Regions from separate parts of the Streptomyces sp. NPDC049837 genome, predicted to be linked through region 2. Evidence: riboswitches for the same ligand, from Rfam matches in the RefSeq annotation. Region 2 holds a riboswitch; each other region holds the start of a gene.
The links. A riboswitch is a leader RNA that binds a small molecule or an ion and turns the genes downstream of it on or off. The one in region 2 is predicted to bind cyclic di-AMP.
Positions count from the first base shown of each region.

Region 1: linked by a shared signal. The riboswitch ahead of AB0J57_RS11445 (M23 family metallopeptidase) and the one ahead of AB0J57_RS05180 (C40 family peptidase) in region 2 are both predicted to bind cyclic di-AMP.
Region 3: linked by a shared signal. The riboswitch ahead of AB0J57_RS15385 (transglycosylase family protein) and the one ahead of AB0J57_RS05180 (C40 family peptidase) in region 2 are both predicted to bind cyclic di-AMP.
Region 4: linked by a shared signal. The riboswitch ahead of AB0J57_RS24975 (C40 family peptidase) and the one ahead of AB0J57_RS05180 (C40 family peptidase) in region 2 are both predicted to bind cyclic di-AMP.

Region 1 covers NZ_JBFAMP010000004.1:14,807-20,382, reverse strand. The annotation lists gene AB0J57_RS11460 (cytochrome P450) at 1-839, shown strand, start outside; tRNA gene AB0J57_RS11455 (tRNA-Met) at 878-951, shown strand; gene AB0J57_RS11450 (PP2C family protein-serine/threonine phosphatase) at 1,122-2,264, shown strand; cyclic di-AMP (ydaO/yuaA leader) riboswitch at 2,531-2,664, shown strand; gene AB0J57_RS11445 (M23 family metallopeptidase) at 2,718-3,782, shown strand; gene AB0J57_RS11440 (PrsW family intramembrane metalloprotease) at 3,883-5,208, opposite strand; gene trmB (tRNA (guanosine(46)-N7)-methyltransferase TrmB) at 5,280-5,576, opposite strand, start outside.
Region 2 covers NZ_JBFAMP010000002.1:119,417-124,992, reverse strand. The annotation lists gene AB0J57_RS05190 (ATP-dependent Clp protease proteolytic subunit) at 1-379, shown strand, start outside; gene AB0J57_RS05185 (hypothetical protein) at 383-709, shown strand; cyclic di-AMP (ydaO/yuaA leader) riboswitch at 1,006-1,210, shown strand; gene AB0J57_RS05180 (C40 family peptidase) at 1,215-1,691, shown strand; gene AB0J57_RS05175 (DUF6328 family protein) at 1,733-2,281, shown strand; gene AB0J57_RS05170 (LysE family translocator) at 2,217-2,846, opposite strand; gene AB0J57_RS05165 (LysR family transcriptional regulator) at 2,921-3,829, shown strand; gene AB0J57_RS05160 (ATP-binding protein) at 3,862-4,293, opposite strand; gene AB0J57_RS05155 (helix-turn-helix transcriptional regulator) at 4,555-5,424, shown strand; gene AB0J57_RS05150 (DUF397 domain-containing protein) at 5,440-5,576, shown strand, end outside.
Region 3 covers NZ_JBFAMP010000005.1:108,955-114,530, reverse strand. The annotation lists gene AB0J57_RS15405 (SurA N-terminal domain-containing protein) at 1-199, shown strand, start outside; gene AB0J57_RS15400 (nucleoside triphosphate pyrophosphohydrolase) at 209-1,198, shown strand; gene AB0J57_RS15395 (cytochrome P450) at 1,381-2,625, shown strand; gene AB0J57_RS15390 (transglycosylase family protein) at 2,806-3,741, shown strand; cyclic di-AMP (ydaO/yuaA leader) riboswitch at 4,012-4,188, shown strand; gene AB0J57_RS15385 (transglycosylase family protein) at 4,193-4,879, shown strand; gene eno (phosphopyruvate hydratase) at 5,137-5,576, shown strand, end outside.
Region 4 covers NZ_JBFAMP010000009.1:273,560-279,135, forward strand. The annotation lists gene AB0J57_RS24960 (alpha/beta hydrolase-fold protein) at 1-464, shown strand, start outside; gene AB0J57_RS24965 (NlpC/P60 family protein) at 490-1,512, opposite strand; gene AB0J57_RS24970 (hypothetical protein) at 1,751-2,104, shown strand; gene AB0J57_RS24975 (C40 family peptidase) at 2,129-3,334, opposite strand; cyclic di-AMP (ydaO/yuaA leader) riboswitch at 3,333-3,500, opposite strand; gene pcrA (DNA helicase PcrA) at 3,733-5,576, shown strand, end outside.

The DNA of each region.
Region 1 (5,576 bases), on a different contig from region 2:
TCCCTCCCCGCCTCGAACGGCTGCCCTTGCCGCTCATCCGGCATCCGCGACTGATGCGGGGGCTCCTCGACGCCCGTGACCTCCTCCTGGCTGCCCCGCGCCGTCCTGAGGACGCGGGCGACGACCTGATCGCCACCCTCACGTCCACCGGCCCGGACGGCTGCCGTGCCATGACCGCCCAGGAAATCCACGAGCAGATCGTTCCGATGATCAGCGCGGGCGCCGACACCGCGACATCAGCGCTCTCCTGGGCCCGGTACCTCCTCGCGCAGCACCCCGAGGCCGAGCGGCGACTCCACGCGGAGGTCGACACCGAACTGGGCCACGGGCCCGCACGGTGGGGCGACTTGGACCGCCTGCCCTACACCACCCGGGTCCTCACCGAGACCCTGCGGCTCTACCCGCCCGCCTGGGTGATGCCCCGGGTGACCACCGCCCCGGCCCGCCTGGGCCGCGCCGACCTGCCGGTGGGCGCCTCGGTCCTGTTCTGCAGCGCCGCCGTCCACCGCCACCCGGATGTCTACGCCCACCCCCACACCTTCGACCCCGACCGCTGGCTGCCGCACCGGGCCCGGGCACTGCCCCGCGGCGCGTTCGTACCCTTCGGCGCCGGGCCACGCAAGTGCATCGGCGACCATTACGGCACGGTCGAGGCGACCCTGGCACTCGCCACCATCGCGCGCCGCTGGCAACTGGGTGTCCATCCCCGAGCCGATCCCCGCCCCGCCGCGCTGGGCACTGTCCTGACCCCGCGCCGCCTCCTGATGCGCGTCCACGCGAGGGGTGGGGTGAATGCCCACAGAAACGTCCCCACACGGCCCACCAGGGATATTGGTTAGGGATCGTGCGCCGGATGGCGTAAGGTGGTGTTCACCGACGCGGGGTGGAGCAGCTCGGTAGCTCGCTGGGCTCATAACCCAGAGGTCGCAGGTTCAAATCCTGTCCCCGCTACTGATGACGAAGGCCCGGTGCATTGCGCACCGGGCCTTCGTCGTGTTCGCGTTCCGGGACGGTGTCGCTCGGTCGGCGGACGGCGGGTCGCCGCGCGGCGCGGCTCCGGGGAGCCTGGGTGGGGCGCGGTACCGTCCGCAGCCGTGGGCGGAGCGGGCAGGAGGCCAGTGGTGGGGCAGCGAGGCCGGGACGGTGGCGACGGGCGCGGGGGTGCCCGGCGGTTCGCCCGTGCGTTGCCGGCGCTGCTGATCGTGGGGGGTGTGGTGTACGACGTGTCGACCCCGCCGCGCTTCACCGCCGTACCGCTGTTCGCCGCCGCCCCGCTGGTCGCGGCGCCGCTGTTCGCCGCCCGGACGACGCTGCTGTCGGGGCTGTGCGCGGTGCTGGCGGTGCTGTTCCTGCACCTGGGCAACGGCACCCTGGACGAGGTGCAGGCGCCGACCGAGATCCTCACCGTGGCGGTGGTCGCGGCGCTCGCGCTGCTGATCAACCGCGTGGTGCGGCGCAGTGGGGAGCGGCTCGCCTCGGCGCGGGTGATCGCCGAGACCGCGCAGCGGGCCGTGCTGCCGACGCCGGCCGAGCGGATCGGGGGGTTGCAGGTGGCGGCGCGGTACGAGGCGGCGCAGGCGGACGCGTTCATCGGGGGTGACCTCTTCGCCGTGCAGGACACGCCGTACGGGGTGCGGCTGGTGGTCGGGGACGTGCGGGGCAAGGGCATGGGCGCGGTCGAGGCGGTGGCGGTGGTCATCGGGGCGTTCCGGGAGGCGGCCGAGCAGGAGAGCTCGCTGGAGGGTGTGGCGCAGCGGCTGGAGCGGGCGCTGGCGCGGGAGGGGACGCGGCGGGACGGGCTGGACGCCTTCGAGGGGTTCACCACGGCGGTGCTGGCGGAGGTGCCGCGCGGGGAGGCCGTGGTGCGGGTGGTGGACCGGGGGCACCCGGAGCCGCTGATGCTGTACGCGGACGGGCGCGCCGAGCTGCTGGAGCCGGCCGAGCCCGCGCTGCCGCTGGGCATGTCGGACCTGGGGACGTGGCCGGACCGGGCGTACGAGGTGCCGTATCCGGCGGGGGCGACGCTGCTGTTCTACACGGACGGGCTGTCCGAGGCCCGGGACGCGGACGGGGTCTTCTACGATCCGGTCGCGCGGCTGTCGGGGCGGCTCTTCCCGGGGCCCGACGCGATGCTGGACGCGCTTGTGAGCGACGTACGGCGGCATACGGGTGGCGGGGCGACGGACGACCTGGCGCTGCTGGCGGTCACCCGGCCGGCGGAGGGGCAGCCGGAGCGGCGCAGGACGATGCCGGTCGTGCCGTAGCGGCGTCCACCGCGCCAGCGACTGTCGGCACGGTGCGTAGTCGATGCGTGTCACTCCGCATAACATATGACACACCGTCAGTACTACTGTGGCCGGCGAACCTTTCTGATGTGCGGTCAACTCGCCCCGTTGTGCCCGATTGTGGGCCGGTAGATCCCGGGGCCGTCCAGTTAATGATCAGTAGGAACGGCTTGGAATCCGGAGCCCGCGTCTATTAACGTTCGATAACGCAGCGCGGTCGTCCCAGCCGTCGCAAGAGACGGCACCGTGCGCGTGCGCCGAATCCCGTGAGGGAACCGGGGAACCACCTTTTGGGGTGAATCGGGCTGAACCAGGCCCGTAGGAGACCTTCCTGCTCCGAACCCGTCAGCTAACCCGGTAGGCGAGAAGGAAGGAAAGGAGTGCGCCTCCGTGGCGTCCAACAGGCCTGCCCCCGAAGCTCCGTACGGCTCGATCGCCTCGTTCAACACTTCGGGTGTCCCGGACGCCGCCCCCGTAAACGGGCAGTGGGAGGAATGGAACCCCACCGAGGAGACCGTCCGCCCCGTCCGCGGCCGGCACCGCATCGCCAAGCAGCGCGGCGGCCTCGCCCGTAGCTCCACCGTCCTCGGCGTCGGCGTGATCGCGGCGGTCGGCGCGGGTGGCATGGCCACCGCGCAGGACAAGCCCGCGGTCTCCATATCCCTGCCCGACGTCGTCACGGACAACCTGCCCGACGCCGAGTCCCTGCCCGGCATCGGCTCCCTGATGTCCGACGACTCGGACTCCGGGGACTCCGGCGAGGCGGGCACCACGGACAGCGGGCCGCTCACCGCCGCGTCCCTCACCGGCTCGGCCGACGCCACCGCGCAGCAGAGGAGCGGCGCCGACGCGGGTGAGGCCCTGCGCGCCCGCATCCTCCAGCAGGCCGAGCAGCAGCAGGCGTCCGCCGACGCGGAGGCGAAGGCCGCGGCCGAGGCGGCCGCCGCCGAGCAGGCCGCCGCGGAGGCGAAGGCCCAGCAGACCGCCGCCGAGGAGCTGGCCGCCAAGCAGGCCGCCGAGGAGAAGGCGAAGGCCGAGGCCGAGGCCGCCGCCAAGGCGAAGGCCGCCGAGGAGGAGCGGCTGGCCAAGCTCGCCGGGAGCTGGTCCCTGCCGACCTCCTCGTACACCATCACCTCCACCTACGGCCAGGCCGGCAACATGTGGTCCTCCGGCTACCACACCGGCCTCGACCTGGCCGCGCCCACGGGCACGCCCGCCAAGGCCGTCCACGGCGGCACCATCAAGTCGGCCGGATGGTCCGGCTCGTACGGCTACCGCATCGTCCTGGAGCTGGAGGACGGTACCGAGGTCTGGTACTGCCACCTGTCGTCCATGACGGTCGGCGCCGGGCAGACGGTCGCCACCGGCGAGACCATCGGACGCGTCGGCGCCACCGGCAACGTGACCGGGCCGCACCTGCACCTGGAGGTGCACACGCCGGGCGGCGACGGGATCGACCCGCTGGCGTGGCTGCGCGGCAAGGGCCTCACCGTCTGAGCACCCGCTCCTCGAACCTCGTACCCCTCGTGCGCCTCGTACTCCGGCGGCTCTGGCGGCACACCCCCCGACGCCAGGGCTGCCGGGCCTAGGCCGTTTCCTAGTACCGGTACGGGTTGTAGCCGCCGTAGTTCAGATGCGGGGGCGGCGTCCACACCCGGCCGGTGGCCTGCGCCGCGTACGTCAGCGCGGGCCCGGCTATCTCCTTGCGCTGCCACAGGTGGTGCAGCAGCTCCTGCTCGCGCGCGATGAAGTCGTGGCCGACCACGCCCCGGCGGGCCCGGTGGCGAAGGAACGCCAGCGACGTCGCGAACGCCTCGTACTCGCCGACCGCGCGCGCCGCCGCCGGGCCGAAGCAGCGCGCCGCGTACCCACGGGCCAGACCCCGCGCCCGCATCGAGGACAGCGCCAGCGGCTCGGCCGGGCTGAGCCAGCCCGCCGCGGCGTACGCCGGGAGCTCGCCCGATATCGTGCGCAGCTCGCGCTGGCGCGACCAGACCGCCAGCCACGTCAGCAGCCCGAACGCGGGCACCATGAACGCCCCGTACACGGCGTAGAACCCCCACGGCCCGAGCGCCGCCGAGCCGTTCCACAGCGCGTGCATGCCCATCGCCAGGGCCAGCCCGAGCACCGGCAGCGCGATGCGGCGGACCTTCTTGCGGCGCGCGGTGATCGCGGCGATGCCGAAACCGATGCCGGTGAGCACGGTGAACAGCGGGTGCGCGAACGGCGACATCACGATCCGTACGAAGAAGGTCGCGGCCGTGACGGACGCCAGCCCCGACGTCCCGATCTGCTGGTCCTCCCCGAAGGCGTTGCCGAGGTACAGGATGTTCTCGGTGAAGGCGAAGCCCGTCGCGGTGAACCCGGCGATGACGACGCCGTCCACGATCCCGGTGAAGTCCCGTCTGCGGAAGACGAAGATGAGCAGCACGGCGGCGGCCTTCGCGCTCTCCTCCACGATCGGCGCTATGACGGTGGCACCGAGGGTGTCCGCGGACGACGGGTCGGCGGTGGCGGTGGCTATCCAGCGCGTCGCGAAGGTGTTGGCGACGATCGCGACCAGCGCGGCGGCGCACGCCCCCCACGCGAACGAGAACAGCAGGTTCTTCCACGGGCCCGGCTCGACCCGGTCCAGCCAGCGGAACGCGGCCATCAGGAGCGGGACCGGCAGCACGGCGAGGCCGAGCCCCACCAGGAAGCCCTGCGTGCCGGTCTGCTCCCGCACCAGCGCGAGGATCACCAGCCCGCACAGGGCGAGCACGATGACGACCGCGGAGGCCCGCACCGCCTTGCTGCGCCAGAAGGCGCGGCGGGGCTTGTAGCGCCAGCGGGCCCGCTCCGGCACGGCGTCGAACGACGGCTGTGGTTCATACGCCGGGACGGCCGGATACGGCGACTGGGCTTGCGCAGACGAGTAGGACACGTGATCGACCCTAACGACCGCCACTGACACTCCGCGACGGCTTTGCTACGGACGCACGGCCGCGTCCGGGGTCACACCCGCTTGAACAGCAGGTCGTGCACCACGTGGCCCTTGTCCAGGCCCTGCCCCTCGAAGCGGGTGAGCGGCCGGAAGGCGGGCCGGGGCGCGTAGCCGCCGCCGGGCACGGTGTTGGCGAAGTCCGGGTGCGCGGTCAGCACGTCCAGCATCTGCTCGGCGTACGGCTCCCAGTCCGTGGCGCAGTGCAGGACGGCCCCGGGCTTCATCCGGGCGGCCACCAGGCTGAGGAACTCGGGCTGGATCAGCCGGCGCTTGTGGTGCCGCTTCTTGGGCCAGGGGTCGGGGAAGTA
Region 2 (5,576 bases):
CGCCATGTCGGCCATCTACGACACGATGCAGATCGTCACGTGCGACGTGGAGACCACCTGCATCGGCCAGGCCGCGTCGACCGCCGCCGTCCTGCTCGCCGCCGGCGCACCCGGCAAGCGGATGGTCCTGCCCGGCGCCCGCGTACTCGTCCAACAGCCCGCCATCGAGGAGCCGTTGCGCGGGCGACCGACGGATCTCGACATCCACGCGCGGGAGTTGCTCCGGCTGCGTGGCCAACTCACGGACATGCTGGTCCGCCACACCGGGCGGACCCGCGAGCGCGTGGAGGCCGACCTGGAGCGCGACACGGTCTTCGACGCGGCCGCCGCCGTGGCGTACGGGCTGGCGGACCACGTCGTCCCGAACCGCGGGAGGTGAGCGATGCCGGCTCCCGAACCTCCGGACTGGCCACCGCTCCCCGCACTGACCCGCGCCGAAAGCGCGTTCGTCGACAGTTGGCTCGAAGTCGTCGACCTCCTGGGCCGGATCAATCCGGCGCGCGCCACCCACACGTACAGCGCCCTGCGCGCGGCACAGGCCCTCGTCGGGCGTGCGACCGCGCTGCGCGACGCCCTGACCTCGATGCATGAGCGCGGTGAGAGCGATGTGCATGCCCATACGCTGGCGCGGGCGTTGCGGGTGCTTGACGGCGAACGGCGCGCGGGACGCGTGACGGTGCCTCAGAATCGAGGCGTGGGACCGACGTAGCCCTCCCCCGGATGGGCTCAGGAGTACGAGGACCGCTCCCTCGTTCAGCGTACGCAACCGGACGAATTTGGTACGACGCGAGTTGCGCACCCGGTGTACACATCTGGCGGAATATCAGGTTCCGGCCCTGGTACGGGGTTCGTCGATGTCACGCCGCCGGGCACCAAATCGGCCCTGTCCACCCGAATGGATCAGTCGTGAGGAGCCTCACATAAGGCCGTTTCGACTCGGAATTTCACCCCGACATGGGTCAAGATCCCTGACGACGACAAGCCCCCGCCACCGCGGCGGGGCGGTCCGGGCGGACGCCGAGTCCTGCCGCCGTCCGGATGACTGGTCGACAGGAGTGGATCGGCAGGAGTGGAGGACCCAAGCAGTGCGGGTGACCGGACGGTGTTCGTACGGTCGGTCTCCCTTGGGGTGAAGCCGCGTCAGCGGCCGGGCAACTTCGCCAGCCCGAACCCGACAGGTCATCCTTCACAGGCGGCTGACGAAGGGTTGCGCAATGACCGCGCAGATTCATGTCCCGTCTCTGCTGTCCCGGGCCGGTGCCGTCTCGGCACTCACCCTCGCCGCCGTCGGCGGCCCGATGCTGGCGCCCGGCGCCGTATCGGAGGCACAGGCCGCCCCGGCACACGCGACCAAGGCGCTGAACATCGCCGCGTCCAAGAAGGGCGCACCGTACAAGTACGGAGCGGCGGGCCCGTCCCGGTTCGACTGCTCCGGCCTGACGCTCTACTCGTACAAGCAGGTCGGCAAGACGCTGCCGCGCACGGCACAGCAGCAGTACAACAAGACCCGCCACATCTCCGCCTCCAGCCGGCAGAAGGGCGACCTGGTCTTCTTCCATCGTGGGAGCAACGTCTACCACGTCGGTATCTACGCGGGTAACAACAAGATCTGGCACTCGCCGAAGTCGGGTTCGGTGGTCAAGCTGGACAAGATCTGGTCGAAGTCGGTCTGGTACGGACGCGTCCGCTGATGCTCCGGGCATGACCCGTGGTGCGGGGGTACTCGTCGGGAATGTCCGGCGAGAGCCCCCGCACCGCGCGCGACGGGACGCGCAACGAGACGCCCCTGGAGCGCGCCGACCGCAATTTCGCCGAGCTGCTCCAGGAACTGCGCGTCACCCAGACCGGCGTCCAGATCCTGTTCGCCTTCCTGCTGACCCTGGCGTTCACGCCCCGCTTCGGCTCGCTCGACTCGTACCAGCGCGGCATGTACGTCGTGACGCTGCTGCTGTCCGTCGTGGCGGCGGTGCTGCTCACCGCCCCGGCCGCACTGCACCGTTCGCTGTTCCAGCGGGGCGCCAAGGCGCGCATCGTGGCCGTGTCGTCGAAGCTGGCGAGGATCGGGTTCGTGGTCCTGGCGCTGGCCCTGACCTGCTCCGTGTCGCTGGTCGTGGACGTGGTGCACGGCAGGCCCGAGGGCCTGGCGGCGGGCGCCTTCACCCTGCTGGTGTGCGGCGGCCTGTGGGGGCTCCTCCCCCATCTCGTACGGCGCGGGCTCAGCGACCGGCCACCGGAGCGACCAGGAGCGACACCCCCAGGGCGGCGAGTCCACCACCGGTGACGCCCTGCACGGCCCTGGCGGTGCGCGGCCGTCGCAGCCACCGCCCCAGCCGGTCCACCAGCAGCGCGACGGCCGGGAACCAGACCAGGGCGAGGACCACCACGATCGACGCCAGGAGCAGCGTGCGCGGCAGCACGGCCGCCCCGTCCGGCACGAACTGCGGCAGCAGGCTCAGGAAGAGGACGGGCGCCTTGGGGTTGAGGACGTTGGTCAGGAACCCCTGCCGCAGGCTCCGCCCCACGCCGAGAGCCGGCTCCCCCTCGACCGCCCCCGTCCCGGCTCCCTTGAGCGCGCTGCGCACCGCCTGGACGCCCAGGTAGAGGACGTACGCGCCACCGGCGATCTGGAGCGTCCGGTAGAGGACGGGCACCGCGACCAGGAGCGCGGCGAGCCCCGCGACCGCGAGCGCCGTGTGGACGACCAGCCCGCCCGCGACGCCCACCGCGCACGCCACACCGGCGCGGCGGGAGGCCAGCGAGTTGCGCACGACGACGGTGAAGTCGGCGCCCGGCATGGCGACCATGCCTGCCGCGACACCGATGAAGGCGATGAGCTGTGCGTCCATGGTCACCCAGGCTGACGCACCGGAGGCCTTAGCGTGTACTTGCAATCTTGAGGGCCTGCCTAAAGGAACGCTTAATGTACGACCCCGTGCGGCTGGCCGCGCTCGTCGCGGTCGCGGAAGCCGGTTCGATCACCCGGGCCGCGGGGCGGCTCGGCTACACGGCGCCCGCGCTCTCCCAGCAGCTCGCCAAGCTGGAGCGGGAGGCGGGCGCGCCGCTGCTCGTGCGCCATCACCGGGGCGCCAGGCTGACGGCGGCGGGCGAGGTGCTGGTGGCGCGGGCGCGCCGGGTGCTGGACGAGATGGAACGGGCGCGGCACGAGCTGGCGCTGCTGAACGGTCTGACGGGCGGCCGGCTGCGGGTGGGCACGTTCACCACCGTGGGCATCCACCTGCTGCCGCCGGTGCTCAGCGCGTTCCGGCGCGCCCACCCGGACGTGGAACTGGCGGTCACCGAGTACGAGCCGCCGCGTGGGGTGGCCGCGGTGGCGGCCGGGCAGGTCGATCTGGCGCTGACGCACGCGTACGAGCCGGCCGGCGCCGAGCCGCCGCCGACGGGCGTGTTCCTGGAGCCGCTGCTGGTCGAGGAGCTGGTGCTGGTGACCGCGCCGGGTCATGTCCTGGCCGAGGGCTCGGGACGGCTGGCGGTGGCCGAGCTGGCGGACCAGCCGCTGATCAGCAGTGCCCCGGCGCATCCGGCGCGGCGGGGTGTGGAGGGGGCCCTGCGCGAGGCGGGGGCGAGACCGGCGGTGGTGTGCGAGTCGCCGGGCTACGCGCTGGTGTGCGCGCTGGTCAGCGCGGGCCTGGGGGTGGCGGTGGTACCGGAGATGGTCGCCGCGATGGATCCGGCGCCGCTGGGTGTGCGCCTCTTGGAACCGGCCGCGTTCCGCCGGACGATCTCGGTGGCGCACCGGGGCGACGAGTCGGGGCCTGCGGCCCAGTCGCTGCGGGCGTTGCTGCGTGGGGGTTTCGGGCGGGGGGCGTAGGGAGGGACCGCCTGCACAGGGCGGGGAGCGGGTCAGGTCTGGACCGGGACCGTCCAGGGGAGGGCGATCCAGACGGTCTTGCCGCCCTCGGGGGTCGGGGTGACCGAGAGACGGCCGCCGCATTCGGCGGTGAGCCAGCGGATGATCACCATCCCCCGGCCGTTGTCCTGCTGTACGGCCGCGGGCAGCCGCTGCGGCCAGCGGGGGTGGCTGTCGGTGACGCCGATGCGCAGTTGTTCGTCACGCTCCAGCCGGACGTCGACCGTGAACGTCGGCGACTGACCGAAGGTGTGCTGAACGGCGTTGGTGGCGAGTTCGGAGACGATCAGCCGCACCGTGTCGGCCGTTTCCGCCTCACCGGGGAGGCCCCATTCCGCGAGGACGTCCGCCACGTATCTCCGGGCGGCGGAGACCGAGGCCGGATCGCTCGGCAGAGTGACGGATGCTTCCTGATGGTCTGCCATGGCGACCTTGTCCCTTTCCCACCGGGGCCGGGCTCCGACACGTACCGGATGTTTTGTGGGGACGGCCTCGGACTGTGCTTCGCGCCAGACTGCCACTTATGTCGCCCCTGATGGGGGCGATCCACCAAGATATGCATATATCTGTCGCTCGAAGCGGTGAACTCTGCGACGCGAGACCGGATTTGGGCGGCAAACTGACGGGTTGGCCCCACCGCGGGCGGCCCGGTGGCGGAAAGGTCCCGACGGCGGGAGGAGGCGGTCATGCGAGGCGGTCGGCACGGCCCGGCGGTGCGCCGGCGCAAGCTCGGCGAGGAGTTGCGCGGGCTGCGCCTGGCCGCGGGCCTGACCAGCCGTGAGGCGGCGCGGCTGGTGGGCTGGCACCAGTCGAAGGTGAGCCGGATCGAGACGGGGACGAGCGGGGTCACGGGTGCGGACGTGGCGAAGCTGCTCGATGCCTACGGCGTCCACGAGCCGCGGCTGCGCGCCCTGTTGGCGGCGTTGGCGGGGGCGGCGGCGGACGGCGGCGGGACGGGGTGGTGGCACGCGTACCGGGGCGTGCTGCCGCCCCCGTACCAGGACTTCATCAGCCTGGAGGCGCAGGCGTGCACGGCACGGACGCTGGAGACGTCGGTGGTGCCGGGCCTGTTGCAGACGGCGGAGTACGCGCGTGCGGTGACCCGGGCGGCGCTGGAGGGGATTCCGGCGGCGACGGTCGACTCGTTGGTGCGGGTGCGGATGGCGCGGCAGGAGGTGCTGCGCGCCGATCCCCCGCTGAGGCTGGAGGCGGTGCTGGACGAGGCGGTGCTGCGGCGGCAGGTGGGCGGGCCGGGCGTGATGCGGGAGCAGTTGCGGCGGTTACTGGAGTGGGCGCGGCTGCCTCATGTGCGGCTCCAGATCCTGCCGTTCGCGACGGGTGAGTACGTGGGACTCTCGGGACCTTTCGTTATCTTCTCCTTTCCGAACATTTCTGATCTGGACGTGGTTGCTCTTGACCACTTGACGAGTAGCCTCTACCTCGAACGCACGGAAGACCTCGAGGCGTACTGCGCCGCCTTCCGCACCATGCAGGCGCACGCCCTGTCGCCCGAGGAGTCGTCGGAACTCATCGCCGGGATCGGTGACGGCGCGTAGGGAGAGGCACCCCACATGTCTGCTTACCTCGCACAGCAGGACCTCGCACACCAGAACCCCACATATCAGGACCTCGCACACCGGGACGGCCTCCGCTGGTGGCGCAGCAGCCGCAGCGTCGGCATGAACAACTGCGTCGAGGCCGCCCGCCT
Region 3 (5,576 bases), on a different contig from region 2:
GAACAAGATCGCCGCCAAGCTGGGTGCCGGGAACACCCCGGAGGGGCAGCAGAAGCTCACCGAGGTGTTCGCGGCCGCCTCCAAGGAGCTCGACATCGACGTGAACCCGCGCTACGGCACGTGGGACAACGACAAGATCCAGCTCGGCGAGTACAGCGCACCCTGGCTCCGGCAGCTCGGCGGCCGGCAGCAGATGTAGGTTCGAGGGGTGAACGCCGACACCCCCGACACGCTCGACGCCGAGAACCCCGGCCGTATCGTCCTGCTCACCGCCAGCCACCGCGTCGCGCCGGGGCTGCTGTCCTGGCCCGCGTGGCGGACGCTGCACGCCGCGGACCGGGTGCTGTGCGCCGACGAGGCGCACCCGCAGCTCCCGTACGTGCGCGAGGCGGGCGTGACGGTAGAGATCGCGGCGCCGACCGCCGAGGAGCTGGTCGGCGCCTGCGCCGGGGGCCGCACGGTGGTGGTCGTCGCGACCGGCGAGGGCGACCGTGCCCTGACGGACGGGCTGGCCCGGATGGCGGGCTCCGGCCGGGTGTCGATGCCCGACCTGGAGCTGCTGCCCGGTTCGTACGACCTGCCGGGCGCGCGGCTGCTGGACCTCGTCGAGGTCATGGACCGTATCCGGCGCGAATGCCCCTGGTCGTCGCAGCAGACGCACGAGGGCCTGGCCAAGTACGGCATCGAGGAGGCGTACGAACTCGTCGAGGCCATCGAGGACGGCGACCGTGACGAGCTGCGCGAGGAGCTCGGGGACGTCCTGCTCCAGGTGGTCTTCCACGCCCGGATCGCCGAGGAGCACGCCGAGGAGCCGTTCTCGATCGACGACGTCGCGGGCACGATCGTCGAGAAGCTCATCCACCGCCACCCCCACGTCTTCGGCGAGGAGCGCGCCGAGACGCCGGAGGAGGTCAAGGAGCACTGGCTGCGCACGAAGGCGGTCGAGAAGCAGCGCGCGTCCGTGACCGACGGCGTCCCGCTCGGCCAGCCCGGCCTCGCCCTGGCGGCCAAGCTCGCGAGCCGGGTGCGCAGCGCGGGCCTGGACGTCCCGGTCCCGTCCGGCGACAGCATCGGCTACGAGCTGCTGGCCCTGGCGGTACGGGCGGAAGCGGCGGGCGTGGACCCGGAGGCCGCGCTGCGGGCAGCCGGCCGCGCCTACCGGGACGCGATCCGCACGGCGGAGGGCCAGGGCGCCTGACGCCGGCGGGCTCTGGTGGCCGCGCCGGGCGGTTCCCGGCGGTGACCGCGCCGGGTGGTTCCGCGCCGGGCGGTTCCCGTCCGCGCCGGGTGGCCGGGGGCATGGGCACCCGCGCCAGGGGCCCCTGGGGACTGCGCCCGGGTGGCCAAGGGGTCGGCCGCCGACGCGTTAACGTCGAGGGCGTGAACGACCCGAACGCCGCGCCCGAACTCTTCACCTGGGAGTTCGCCACCGACCCGTACCCTGCCTACGCCTGGCTCCGGGAGCACGCGCCCGTGCACCGGACCCGGCTGCCCAGTGGGGTCGAGGCGTGGCTGGTGACGCGGTACGCGGACGCCCGGCAGGCGCTGGCGGACCAGCGGCTGAGCAAGAACCCCGCCCATCACGACGAGCCCGCGCACGCCAAGGGCAAGACCGGCATCCCCGGTGAGCGCAAGGCCGAGCTGATGACGCACCTGCTCAACATCGACCCGCCGGACCACACCCGGCTGCGCCGCCTGGTCTCCAAGGCGTTCACGCCCCGGCGCGTGGCGGAGTTCGCGCCGCGCGTGCAGGAGCTGACGGACCGGTTGATCGACAACTTCGCCACAAAGGGGAGCGCCGACCTCATCCATGAGTTCGCCTTCCCGCTCCCCATTTACGCCATTTGCGACATGCTGGGCGTCCCGCGTGAGGACCAGGACGACTTCCGTGACTGGGCGGGGATGATGATCCGGCACGGCGGCGGGCCGCGCGGCGGGGTCGCCCGGTCGGTGAAGAAGATGCGCGGGTACCTCGCCGAGCTGATCCACCGCAAGCGGGAGGATCCGGGGGACGACCTGATCTCGGGGCTCATCAAGGCCTCGGACCACGGCGAGCACCTCACCGAGAACGAGGCCGCCGCGATGGCGTTCATCCTGCTGTTCGCAGGCTTCGAGACGACCGTGAACTTGATCGGTAATGGGGTCTATGCCCTGCTTCGTCACCCCGACCAGCGGGCCCGGCTCCAGGAGTCCCTCGCCGCCGGTGAGCACGGGCTGCTGGAGACCGGGGTCGAGGAACTGCTGCGCTACGACGGGCCGGTGGAGCTGGCGACGTGGCGGTTCGCGACGGAGCCGCTCACCATCGGCGGCGAGCGGATCGCGGCCGGTGACCCCGTCCTCGTCGTCCTCGCCGCCGCCGACCGCGACCCGGAGCGGTTCACCGACCCGGACACGCTCGACCTGGCCCGGCGGGACAACCAGCACCTGGGGTACGGGCACGGCATCCACTACTGCCTGGGCGCGCCGCTCGCCCGGCTGGAGGGGCAGACCGCGCTGGCAACCCTGCTGACCCGGCTGCCGGACTTGCGACTTGCGGTGGATCCTGCCGATTTGCGGTGGCGTGGCGGGCTCATTATGCGTGGACTGCGCACGCTCCCGGTGGAGTTCACCCCTCATGTCGGCTGACACTTCGTCAGTTCTGTGATCTTCGCGTAATCTCCGGTGCATCGACTTGTGACTGACGTTCGAATGCCGCTACGTTCACCGTCACCTCAGCAGTCACGCGAAAGGCAGCACCGCATGCGCTCCGGGAACGGCCGGCACCGACGACCCCGTCAAGCCCCCGCCATCGTCGTCGCGGCAGGGGTGACCGGATCCGCCATCGCGCTCCCGCTGCTCGGCGCGGGTTCCGCGTCGGCGGCCGACGCGACCACCTGGGACCGGGTGGCCGAATGCGAGTCCGGCGGCCTGTGGAGCGCCGACCTGGGCAACGGCTTCTACGGCGGCCTCCAGATGTCGCAGGAGACCTGGGAGTCGTACGGGGGCCTCGCCCACGCCGCGCGCCCCGACCTCGCCAGCCGCACCGAGCAGATATCCGTCGCCGAGAAGGTCTACGCCGCGACGGGCGTCAAGGCGTGGGAGACCTGCGCCCCCATCGCCGGCCTGGGCGGTGCCGCCGAGACCCCCGGGACCGACCTGGGTATCGCGCCCACCGAGACCGCCCCGGAGCCGTCCGACCCGGCACAGAGCGCCGAGCCGACGGACCCGGCCGAGACCCTCGAAGGCCCGACCGCGCCCGCCACGCCGACGGACCCGGCCGCGCCCACCGACCCGGCCGCCACACCGACCGACCCGGCCGGCACCCTCCTGCCCACCGAGCCCGCTCCGACGGCGCCCGGCACGACCCCCGCTCCGGGCACCGGCAAGCACCGCGGCGAGCCCGCCCCCGAGGGGACCCCGGCGGCCGACCCGACCGCCCCGGTCGCCCCGGCCGCACCGGAGGGCGAAAGCACCACCAAGCCCACCGATCCCACCAAGCCCGCCGATACCGGCAATTCGGGCACCGGGCGCGAAAGTGACGGTCACGCCTCCCGGGGTGGCGGAGCGTCGCGCGACCCCGGCAGCGTCGAGCCCGGCGCCTACACCGTCCGTCCCGGCGACAACCTCTGGAGCATCGCGGACGAGCACGAGGTCCCCGGAGGGTGGCCCGCCCTCTATGAGGCCAACCGGGAGACCGTCGGCGCCGATCCGGACCTCATCGTCCCCGGTCAGAGCCTCGATCTGACGGCGGATCAGCCGTAGGCGCGGCTCGACTTCGGGGTGTATGTCCACTTCTGGGTAAGTGAGACATGAATCTCTTCGCCCCAACTGGCGCATCATGGCCGCCCGAACCGCACAATCCGCCCTTCACCTGCGTAAACGCCCGTCAAGGGCAGGCGCATAAGGGCGGATTGACCCCGATGTCCGTCTTTGAACTTCGGGGAGGTCTCTGTTTACGGTCGTGACCGCTCGCCACCGCGGGCCCCATCGACCGGAACGCCGAATCCTGCCGCCGGTCGACGGGAACGGTCGTCGCGTCACGCGCCGAAGGCAGGAGCGGGGGACCCAAGGTAAGTGCCGGGCCCGGCCATGGAGACATGGCACGGACCGGCTAGGGGTGAAGCCGCGCGCCGCACCGCGGTGCCGCGCGGCCGGGCAGCTCACGCCCGAACCCGACAGCTCACCTCGCAGGCGTCGGTGAGGAGATGTCCCCATGCTGTTCTCCAGCAAGGCCAAGCACCGTCGCCCCTCCAAGGCCGCCCGGTTCGCCGCGTTCGCCGGCATCACCGGTGTCGCCGTCGCCGCCCCGCTGATGGGCGCCACGTCCGCCTCGGCCGCCACCGCCGCCGAGTGGGACAAGGTCGCCCAGTGCGAGTCCGGCGGCAACTGGTCCATCAACACCGGCAACGGCTACTACGGCGGCCTCCAGTTCTCGGCCTCCACCTGGGCCGCCTACGGTGGCACCGCGTACGCCCCGACCGCCGACCAGGCCTCGAAGTCGCAGCAGATCGAGATAGCCGAGAAGGTCCTCGCCGGCCAGGGCAAGGGCGCCTGGCCGCACTGCGGCGTCGGCCTGTCCAACGCCTCCTACGACGGCGGCGGCGCCGAGCAGGCCCAGCCGCAGCAGGAGCGCAAGGCCGAGCAGCCCACCACGCGCAGCGAGCAGCGCACCGCCCCGAAGGCCGAGAAGAAGGCCGCGCCGAAGACCGTCACCACCCCGACCGGCAAGAAGGTCGAGAAGGGCGACGGCGAGTACAAGGTCAAGGCCGGCGACACGCTCAGCACCATCGCCGCCGAGAAGAAGGTCGCGGGCGGCTGGCAGAAGCTCTTCGAGCTGAACAAGGACATCGTCGACGACGCCGACCTGATCTACCCGGGCCAGCAGCTCCACCTGAGCTGACCCCCGCGGGACCACCCCGGCCCGGCTTGCCCTTCCCCCGTGCGAGCCGGGCCGGGGTTCCTCGCTCCAGCAGCGTTACCGACCGGTAAGTTTCGTGGTGTTTCGCCCGCAATGCAGCCTGGTGAGCCCTTTTTCGTCCCAGGAGGCGGGCGTCGGCTGGTCACGGCCTCGCGGCCGGTTAGGCTCTTGCCGCAAGGCCAAAGAGACCCTGCACCGCATGCGTCACATTTTGCGTCACATCCCAGAAGGAGATGCTCGTGCCGTCCATCGACGTCGTCGTAGCCCGGGAAATCCTGGACTCCCGAGGCAACCCCACGGTCGAGGTCGAGGTCGGCCTCGACGACGGCAGCACCGGCCGTGCTGCCGTCCCGTCCGGTGCGTCCACCGGTGCGTTCGAGGCCCTCGAGCTCCGCGACGGTGACAAGGACCGCTACCTCGGCAAGGGTGTCGAGAAGGCCGTCCTCGCCGTCATCGAGCAGATCGGCCCGGAGCTCGTCGGCTACGACGCCACCGAGCAGCGGCTGATCGACCAGGCGATGTTCGACCTGGACGCCACGCCGGACAAGTCGTCGCTCGGCGCCAACGCCATCCTCGGCGTCTCCCTCGCCGTCGCCCACGCCGCCTCCGAGGCGTCCGACCTGCCGCTCTTCCGCTACCTGGGCGGCCCGAACGCGCACCTGCTGCCCGTTCCGATGAT
Region 4 (5,576 bases), on a different contig from region 2:
CCAAGCTGACCATCGCCCACCCCGACCGCTACCGCTTCGGCGTCAGCATGTCCGGCTACAACGACCCGGCCGCCGAGCCGTCCTCGCTCACCGGCAAGGACCCCGAGCTGCGGCACGCGCACAACCCGCTCAACATGCTCAGGTCCGCCCCGGTCCCGCCCCGCGTCACGCTGCTGCTCACCGGCGACGGGGGCGACGGCTACCAGCAGGGCGTCGCGCTGCGGGAGGCCTCCAAGCCGCCGACGCGCGTGGACGTCCAGCAGGTCTACGGCGGTCACCGCGTCAGCACGTGGGTGCGCGAGGTGCCGTCGGTCTTCCAGTGGCTGACCCAGCAGTTCCGCACGGAGGCCGCCGGCGCGGGTGCCGGACAGGGCACGAGCCACGGCACGGGTACGGGGACGGGTGCCGCCTCCGGCGGCGGTGCGGGTACGGGTGCCGCCTCCGGTGCCGGTACGGGAGCCTGATCCCGGTATTCAGTGGGAATTTCCGTCACGCCACGCGCGTGGCGCCCGCCCACGGCATCTCGTCGATCGGCGCGATCCGCACCGGGGCGCCCGGGCGGGGGGCGTGGATCATCTTGCCGTCGCCGATGTAGAGACCGACGTGGCTCACGCCGGAGTAGAAGAACACGAGGTCGCCGGGGGCGAGCGCGGAGCGGGGCACGCGCCGGCCGGCGTCGATCTGGGTGTACGTGGTGCGGGGCAGCGACACCCCGGCGGAGCGCCAGGCGGCCTGGGTGAGCCCCGAGCAGTCGAAGGCCGACGGGCCGGTCGCTCCCCACACGTACGGCTTGCCCAAGGCGCCGTACGCGTACGAGACGGCCTGCGCCGCGCGCGGGTTGGGGGCCGGGACCGGGCCTCGCGGCGCGGTGCCCGGTGCGGTACGGGACGGGGCGTCGTACGCGGCGCGCTGGGCGGCGGTGAGCCGGGCGAGGAGCTTCTCGGCGGCGGCGATCCGGGACCGCACGGTGGCCTTGTGGCGGCCCAGTTCGGCCTGGCGGGCCGTGAGGTCGCGCTGCCGTCCGGCGGCCTCGGCGCGCAGCCGGGCCAGCTCGGTGACCTGGTTCCGGGCGGCGGTGACCGCCGTGGCCTGGCGGTCACCGACCCGTTCCGCGAGGGCGGCGCCCTCCAGGTACGTACCGGGGTCGGTGGAGAGCGCGAGCTGGGCGGCCGGGTCGAGGCCGCTGTTGCGGTACTGGGCGGTGGCTATGGAGCCGAGCGCGTTGCGGGCGGCGTTGAGCCGGTCGGTCCGGCGGGCGGCCTCGTCGCGCAGCGCGTCCAGTGCGGCCCGGGCCCGGTCCGTCTCCTCCTTGGCGCCGTTGTACTTCTCGGCGGCCTCCTCGGCCTCCTGGTACAGCCGGTCGACCCTCGCCTTCACCTGGGCGGGCGTGAGGTGGGGCTCGGCGTGCCCGGAACCCTCGAAGGCGGTGGCGGTGGCCGCCCCGGCGAGCGCGAGGGTGACGGCCGTGCGGCCGCTCAGAGGGTGCTGCCTGGGTTTCCGGTGCGCTGCCACGGGTACGGTCACTTCCCTTCGGGTGGAGCCTGGGGGCGCCTGGGGGAGGACGCTAAACCTGGGGGTCACGGCCGGGCGGTGGCATGACCGCAGTTGGCCGCAGGTGAGGGTTCAGGGAGCGGATCCGACAGAAGACACTCGCTCGGAATCCCACATTCCGTATCAGTCGTGACCGATGCGACGAATGAGGCAACCCTGACCGGCAGCCGGTGGTATTGCCCCGGCTAGGCTCCGCCCCATGGACGTACTCATCAATGTCTTCGTCGCGCTGCACATCATCGGTATCGCCGCCCTCCTGGGCGGCTTCATGACCCAGATGAAGGCGATGGGCGAGGGTACGGCGCGCTTCGGCCCGGCGATGCTGCACGGGGCCCTGACCATGCTCGTCACGGGCGTGATCCTGGTCGGCCTCAACCAGGCCGACGACCAGACCGTGAACAACATCAAGATCGGCGTGAAGCTGGCGATCCTGGTGGTCATCCTCGGCCTGGTCTACGTCAAGCGGGACGAGGAACGGGTCGACAAGGCGGTCTTCGGCGCCGTGGGCGGCCTGACGATGGCGAACATCTTCATCGCCACCGTCTGGACCTGACCCGGCTCGCAAGCGCCCGGCCTGTCAGGCCGGGCGCACGCTGCTGTGGATGGGCATGTAGTAGATGGACTCCTCGCGGACGTTGGCACCGGGCCTGGGGGCGTGGATCATCTTCCCGTCGCCCTTGTAGATGCCGACGTGGCTGATGTCGTCGTAGAAGAACACCAGGTCGCCGGGGCGCAGGTCCTCCGTGGCGACCCTCGTGCCGGCCTTCACCTGATCCCACGTCGTACGGGGCAGGTCGACGCCCGCCGCCCGCCACGCGGCCTGGGTGAGCCCGGAGCAGTCGTACGAGCTCGGGCCGGTCGCCCCCCACACGTACGGCTTGCCCATCTGTGCCTCCGCGAAGGCGAGGACCTTGCCGGCCTTCGCGGTGTAGCCGCCGTCCCCCTCCGGCTGCCGGTCCTCCTGCTGCCGCTCCTCGTGGCGTTTCCGGGCCTCTTCCGCCTCCGCCCGCGCCTTCTCCTCCGCCCGCGCCTTCTCCTCGGCCCGCGTCTTGTCCTCGGCCCGGCGGCGGGCCTCCTCCTCCCGCTCGCGCTCCAGCTCGGCCGGCCGCGCCCGCTCCTCGGCCGTCAACCGCGCCAGCAGCGCCCGCGCCTCGCTCAGTTGCCGCTGCACGGTCTGCTTGGTGGTACGGAGTGAGGCCTGCGAGGCGCTGAGCGACTCCAGTTGCCGCGTCGCCTCCGCCCGCTGCTCCGCGGCCTCGGCCTGCTGCGTCCGGTAATCGGTCAGTGTCTCGTGCTGCCGCTCGGTGAGCCGGTCCATGAGCTGCGCCTGGTCCACGAACGCCTGCGGGCTGTCCGAGAAGACCAGCGACGCGGTCGGGCCCAGCCCGCCGGAGCGGTACTGGGCGGCCGCGTAGCTGCCGAGGGTGCGGCGCGACTCGTTCAGCGCTTCCGTTCGCCGAGCGGCCTCGTCGAGCATCCCGCCGACCTCGCGCCGCTGCTGGTCCGTGGCCTCCTTGGCCTTGTTGTACTGCTGCGTCGCCGTGCCCGCCTGGCGGTAGAGGTCGTCGACCTTTCTCCGGACCTCCTCGGCCGTCGGGCCCCGGTCCGGGTCGCTCGCGGGCGCGGCCGGTGCGGCCGGCGCGGCGGTCGCGCTCTGTGACGACAGGAGCGTGACCGAGGCCAGGGCGGCGGCCGTCGTGACGCCGACGGCGGGGGAGTGGGCATGCAGGGTCTGCAAGGTGCGCGATGCGCGCGGCTTGCGATGCGACGCCAAGGCCGGCATCTCCTTCCGTGGACCGCCTACCGGGTTAGCTGTCAGGTTCGGGCGGAACGGAAGGTGCCCTACGGCCGTGCCCGAGGGGCTGCGGGCCGATTCACCTCGGTCGTACGTGATGGGTCCCCGGTTCCGAACTGCCATGAGAGCAGCACGAATTCGGCGTGGGCGATCCGATTGGCGTGGTTCGCCGATGAGAGAACGGACCGCTTGGGCGAGCACGCTAGCCAACCTGTGGTGGTGCTGTGAAGGATGATGTTCGATATGCCCGATACGTTTTCGTGACCTTGGCGTGATGTCGCCGACTCGGTACGGAGGGTGACGAATCGGGCCTGTTTCGGGTACGTCCACGGCTGTCGGCCGGTTCGTCCACGGCTGTCAGTGGGGCGGCCTAGACTCGATAGGCGATGAGCAGCCTCTTTGACGACAGCTTCCTGGCGGACCTCCGGAACCACACCTCCGAGGAGCCCCCGCCGCCGCCCGAGGACTCCGAGGGCCCCGGGGACGCCCCGGCCGCGGAGGAGGTCCCGCACGACCTCTTCGGGGACCGCTTCGACGTGCCCCCGCCGCGGGACACGCACTACCGCGACGGCGCCCCGCGCCCCGTCGTCGACCCCGCCGCGCTGCTGGAGGGGCTGAACGACCAGCAGCGCGCCGCCGTCGTGCACACCGGCTCGCCGCTGCTCATCGTCGCCGGTGCCGGATCCGGCAAGACCCGGGTGCTGACCCACCGCATCGCCCACCTGCTGGCCACCCGCCACGTCCACCCGGGCCAGATACTGGCGATCACCTTCACCAACAAGGCCGCCGGTGAGATGAAGGAGCGCGTCGAGCAGCTCGTCGGCCCGCGCGCCAACGCCATGTGGGTCATGACCTTCCACAGCGCGTGCGTCCGCATCCTGCGCCGCGAGTCGAAGAGGCTCGGCTTCACGTCGTCCTTCTCGATCTACGACGCCGCCGACTCCAAGCGGCTGATGTCGCTGGTCTGCCGCGACCTGGACCTCGACCCGAAGAAGTTCCCGCCGAAGTCCTTCAGCGCCAAGATCTCGAACCTGAAGAACGAGCTGATCGACGAGGAGACATTCGCCGACCAGGCCGCCGACGGATTCGAGAAGACCCTCGCCGAGGCGTACCGGATGTACCAGGCGCGGCTGCGCGAGGCCAACGCCCTGGACTTCGACGACATCATCATGACGACGGTCCACCTGCTCCAGGCGTTCCCGGACGTCGCCGAGCACTACCGCCGCCGCTTCCGCCACGTCCTCGTCGACGAGTACCAGGACACCAACCACGCCCAGTACACCCTCGTCCGCGAGCTGGTCGGCACCGGGTACGAGGACCTGGACCCGGCCGAGCTGTGCGTCGTCGGTGACGCCGACCAGTCGATCTACGCCTTCCGTGGCGCGACCATCCGCAACATCCTCCAGTTCGAGGAGGACTACCCGGACGCGACCACCATCCTGCTGGAGCAGAACTACCGCTCCACGCAGACGATCCTGTCCGCCGCCAACGCGGTGATCGAGCGCAACGAGAGCCGCCGCCCCAAGAACCTGTGGACCAACGCCGGCGAGGGCGCCCGCATCATCGGGTACGTCGCGGACACCGAGCACGACGAGGCGCAGTTCGTCGCCGACGAGATCGACCGGCTGACGGACGCGGGCGAGGCGAAGGCCGGCGACGTCGCCGTCTTCTACCGGACGAACGCCCAGTCCCGTGTGTTCGAGGAGATCTTCATCCGCGTCGGCCTGCCGTACAAGGTCGTCGGCGGCGTCCGCTTCTACGAGCGCAAGGAAGTCCGGGACGTGCTGGCGTACCTGCGCGTGCTGGCCAACCCCGAGGACAACGTCCCGCTGCGCCGCATCCTCAACGTCCCCAAGCGCGGCATCGGCGAGCGCGCCGAGGCGATGATCGACGCGCTGGCGCTGCGCGAGAGGATCACCTTCCCGCAGGCGCTGCGCCGCGTCGACGAGGCGTACGGCATGGCGGCGCGCTCGGCCAACGCCGTGAAGCGGTTCAACACGCTGATGGACGAGCTGCGGACCGTCGTGGAGTCCGGTGCCGGACCGGCGGTGGTCCTGGAGGCCGTCCTGGAGCGGACGGGATACCTCGCCGAGCTCCAGGCCTCCACCGACCCGCAGGACGAGACCCGCATCGAGAACCTCCAGGAGCTCGCCGCCGTGGCCCTGGAGTTCGAGCAGGAGCGCGGTGAGGAGCCCGGCACCCTGGCCGAGTTCCTGGAGCAGGTGGCCCT